One region of the Rhodobium gokarnense genome, then DNA from elsewhere that is predicted to be linked to it. Evidence: predicted binding sites of a transcription regulator. Region 1 holds the regulator's gene; the other holds the start of a gene.
The links. The regulator PhoB, encoded in region 1, activates phosphate uptake and scavenging genes when phosphate is short. The targets are predictions, from matches to a motif close to TGTCATNNANCTGTCAT.
Positions count from the first base shown of each region.

Region 2: the regulator PhoB is predicted to act here: its motif matches at 1,202-1,218, upstream of phnF (phosphonate metabolism transcriptional regulator PhnF).

Region 1 is NZ_JAOQNS010000002.1:198,058-200,259, forward strand. Features, by position in the region: gene phoU (phosphate signaling complex protein PhoU) at 1-686, shown strand, start outside; gene phoB (phosphate regulon transcriptional regulator PhoB) at 712-1,410, shown strand; gene M2319_RS03685 (GcrA family cell cycle regulator) at 1,510-2,025, opposite strand.
Region 2 is NZ_JAOQNS010000008.1:4,568-6,769, forward strand. Features, by position in the region: gene M2319_RS14350 (hypothetical protein) at 1-121, shown strand, start outside; gene phnF (phosphonate metabolism transcriptional regulator PhnF) at 359-1,096, opposite strand; gene phnG (phosphonate C-P lyase system protein PhnG) at 1,581-2,048, shown strand; gene phnH (phosphonate C-P lyase system protein PhnH) at 2,048-2,202, shown strand, end outside.

The DNA of each region.
Region 1 (2,202 bases):
AGGAGCTTGCCGCCGGCATCGCCGAGATGGGCGGCCTCGCCGAGCGCCTGGTCGACGACGCCGTGACCGCGCTGGCACGCAACAACGCCGAGCTCGCCCAGGAAGTCATCCGCACCGACATCCGGCTCGACCAGATGCAGCGGGACCTGGAGGAAAAGGCGATCATCATGCTCGCACGGCGCCAGCCGATGGCGCTGGACCTGCGCCAGGCGGTTGCCGTGCTGCGCATCTCCGGCGACCTGGAGCGCGTCGGCGACCTCGCCAAGAACATCGCCAAGCGGGCGCTGGCCATCGACGGCCAGTTCAATTCCAAGTCGCTGACCCACGGCGTGGAGCACATCGCCGAGCTCGCCATGACCCAGCTCAAGGCCGTGCTCGACGCCTATGCCGCCCGCGACATCGCCGCCTCGGCCCAGATCCGCGACCGCGACCAGGAGGTCGACGCGCTTTACACCTCGCTGTTCCGCGAACTCCTCACCTACATGATGGAGGACCCGCGCAACATCTCCCAGTGCACCCACCTCCTGTTCTGCGCCAAGAACATCGAGCGCATCGGCGACCACGCCACCAACATCGCCGAGACGATCCACTACCTCGTCACCGGCCAGCAGCTTTCCGACGAGCGGGTCAAGGACGACCTGACCAGCACGACCTCGCTGGACTTCGATCCGGCCGCCAACGATTGAGCGAATGCAACGCGTCTGACATGCCATGCCCAAGGTTCTGATCGTCGAAGACGAGGAAGCGCTCAACCTTCTGCTGCGGTACAATCTGGAATCGGAAGGCTATGCGGTCGAGACCTGCGCCCGCGGCGACGAGGCGGAAATCCGCCTGCGCGAGGCCCAGCCCGACCTGCTGCTGCTCGACTGGATGCTGCCCGGCATTTCCGGCATCGAACTGTGCCGCCGCCTGCGCAACCGGGACAACACGCGGCAACTGCCGATCATCATGCTGACGGCGCGCGGCGAGGAGGCCGAGCGCATCCGCGGGCTTGCCACCGGTGCCGACGACTACGTCGTCAAGCCGTTCTCCATCCCGGAGCTGATGGCCCGGGTGCGGGCGATCCTGCGCCGCACGAAGCCGGAGATCATGTCGACGGTGCTCCAGGCCGGCGATTTGGAGCTCGACCGGGAAACCCACCGGGTGCGCCGCTCCGGCCGCGAGATCCATCTCGGGCCGACCGAGTTCCGCCTCTTGGAATTCCTCATGCAGTCGCCGGGGCGCGTGTTCAGCCGCGAGCAGCTCCTCGACGGCGTCTGGGGCCACGACGTCTATGTCGACGAGCGCACCGTCGACGTCCATGTCGGGCGCCTGCGCAAGGCGATCAATCGCGGCAAGGTGCGCGATCCGATCCGCACCGTGCGCGGCGCCGGCTACGCCTTCAACGACCAGTTCGCGCCCGCCCGCTGAAAAACCAAAAGCGCCGGCAAAAGCCCGACCACAAAAAACGCCGCCGAAATCTCCGGCGGCGTTTTTTTGCGGCTTTCAAGCCGGCAAGACGGAGAGCGCCTAGTCCTTGTTGGAGCGCCTGTCGCGGCGACGGTCGCCGACCGGCTGGTAGGCGATGTCGGCGTGATGGTCGCAATAGGGCTTTCCGGCTTCCTTGTGCCGGCCGCAGAAATAGAAATCCTCGCGGGTCGGATCGCCGATCGGCCACTTGCAGCGGTGCTCGTTGAGGCTGAGGATCGTCGCACGCTCCTCCGGCGGGATCTCAAGCTCGTGCACGGGCGCGGGCCGGGCGACCACCACCGGGCTCGGCGCCGGCTCGTAGTCGGCCTTCAGCGCCGTGTTGCCGACGCTGCGCGTCGGGCGCGGCCGGGCCGGTGCCGTGTTGGTGGCGCGGGGCTTGCGCGCCTTCGGCTGCTGCGCGGTGGTCTTGCCGCGGCCGGACAGCCCCAGCCGGTGCACCTTGCCGATCACCGCATTGCGGGTGATGCCGCCGAGTTCGGACGCGATCTGGCTGGCGCTCAGCCCCTCGGCCCACAATTTCTTCAGCAGTTCTACCCGTTCGTCAGTCCAGGACATCCGCCTTCTCCTGTTCTCATTTTCGGCGGCGGATCGGTTGGACTCCTTCCCCGGCCTCACGCTGGCCCAAGGCCTGCGAAAGGGAAACGCCCTACAACCAAAGACTTAAGTCCGCCGCACGAGATATCGTATCGATTTCACCGAAAGCTACTATATCGCGTGTATTTCTGGCAAGTC
Region 2 (2,202 bases), on a different contig from region 1:
TTCTCACCATTTCGACGGTATCGAGAGCGTCGAAAAACTGATGGGCTTCCTGGATCGTCATGCCGCGCACCGGACCACTCCTGTCCTTTTCCCTTTGCGTCAAAAATACCCAAGCCCTTGATTACAGACAAATAAAGCGCTGTTAAATGGTGTTTCATATTATGTGTATCCAAACAACGGGGCGCTTTGCCGCAAGCGTTGGGGCACGCCTGGAAAGACTCGCGGGCCACGCGCTGCGCCCGCAAGGTCGCGGCCTCAACGCGCTTTCCCAAAAAGTTGATAGATTTCTTGGACGAGAACCCGCGTGAAAACGACGAATTAAGGCATGTTGCGTGTTTCAGGAAAAACGCAACATGCTTTAGCTCTCGACCACGATCTGCACCCGGTCGCCGGCAAACCGCGAGCGGGCGAACTGGATGGGGGTCCCCTCCGCATCGACGTTGACGGCTTCCGACACCACAACCACCGCGCCCGGCGGCAGGGACAGGTGCTCCGCGTCGTCCGCACCGGCGATGCGCGCCGAAATGCGCGTCTCCAGGCGCGTGTAGTCGGCAACGCCGTGCCGGGCCAGCGCCTTGGTGATCGAGCCGGTCTCGGCATAGGCGGCAACAAGGCCGGCAAACCGCTCGGCCGGAAACCAGCTCGTTGCCCGCGTCAGCGGCACGCCGTCGACGGCGCTCAGCGTCTCCAGCCGGATGACCCGCGATCCCGGCGCTATCCCGAGCTTTTCGGCAACGAGGATGTCCGCGCCTTCCTCGCTTGAGGTGACGAGCCGGCCGCCCGGCTGGCGATTCTGGCGCGAGACGATCTCGGAAAACCGCGTCCGCCGGCCGATCGGATAGTCGATGGGACGCGCGGCAACGAAGGTGCCGCGACCGCGGTCGGCCCTGAGGATATTTTCCTCCGACAATGCCCCGATCGCCCGGCGCACCGTGTGCCGGTTGACCCGGAAACGGGCGGCAAGCTCGGCCTCGCTCGGCAGGCGCGCATTGTGCGGATAGACGCCGGCCGCAATGTCGGCGCGCAGGCGCTCCGCGATCTGTCGCCACAGCGCCACCCCGGCGCCGCGGTCCATCCGGCCAAGCGTCTCGCTCACAGTCTTCTCCCGTTCTGCCGCCGTCGGCGGCGGCCCGTTGCAGCGGCGCGAAACGACCGCAATGGACGGCCCCATGACCCCGATCCCCCGCCATCGTCAACCACATGTCACGCCTGTGTCACGCTTGTCGCGTTATAAGGAACCGTAGAATATTTGTCTATACAACTAGACAACAGGTGGCCGACCGAGTTAGGGATGAGCTGAGAAGATCGGAAGGACGTTGCGGCGAAGACGGACGGCAAAGGCGCCGATGGTTCGAGCGGGCGCAACGGGGCCAGCGTTTGATCGGAGCCCGCGGCTGTTTGCCGGGACGACTGCCGGCGAAGGTATAGCGCCGGCCCTGCGGTCGAGCGCGGCGCTGTTGTCGGCCGGCGGCCCACCAGGTGCCGCGCGGCCGTTTTGAGGACAGCCCCAGTAGCGCCGCCCGTTGGCGGCCGGTCCCCGGTCACTTGAAAATGCGAACCGACAGGGAGCGGTCGTCAGGATGAGAGAACACCAGACCCTCGATCCGCAAACGGCGGCGCGAAAGCGCGCCATGGGCCTCTTTGCCGCCGCGGAGCGCGACGCGCTCGAAGCCGGTCTTGCCGGGGTCGGCGAGTTGCCGGACTGGCAGATCCTGCGCGCACCGGAGATCGGCCTCGTCATGGTCCGCGGCCGCACCGGCGGCGGCGGCGCGCCATTCAACTTGGGCGAGGTCGCCGTCACCCGCTGCGCCGTGACGCTTCACCCCGATACAGTCGGCACCGCCTACATCATGGGCCGCGACAAGGAAAAGGCGCGGCTCGCGGCCCTCTGCGACGCCCTCTGGCAGCGCCCGGACCACCGCGAGGCGGTCGAGACCGCAATCCTTCAGCCCATCGCCGAAGCGCTCGCCGAAACGGATCAAAAAAACACGGCCGAGACCGAAGCGACGCGCGTCGACTTCTTCACGATGGTGCGGGGAGAGGACTGATGGCCGTTGCCGCAATCGCCGCGGGCTTTGCCGATCCCGTCTTCGACGCCCAGAAGGCGTTCCGCACCGTGATGGACGCCATGGCCCATCCGGGTCGGGTCTATGAGCTTGAAACGGCACTTGCGCCGCCCGCGCCGCTGTCGCCGGTCGCCGC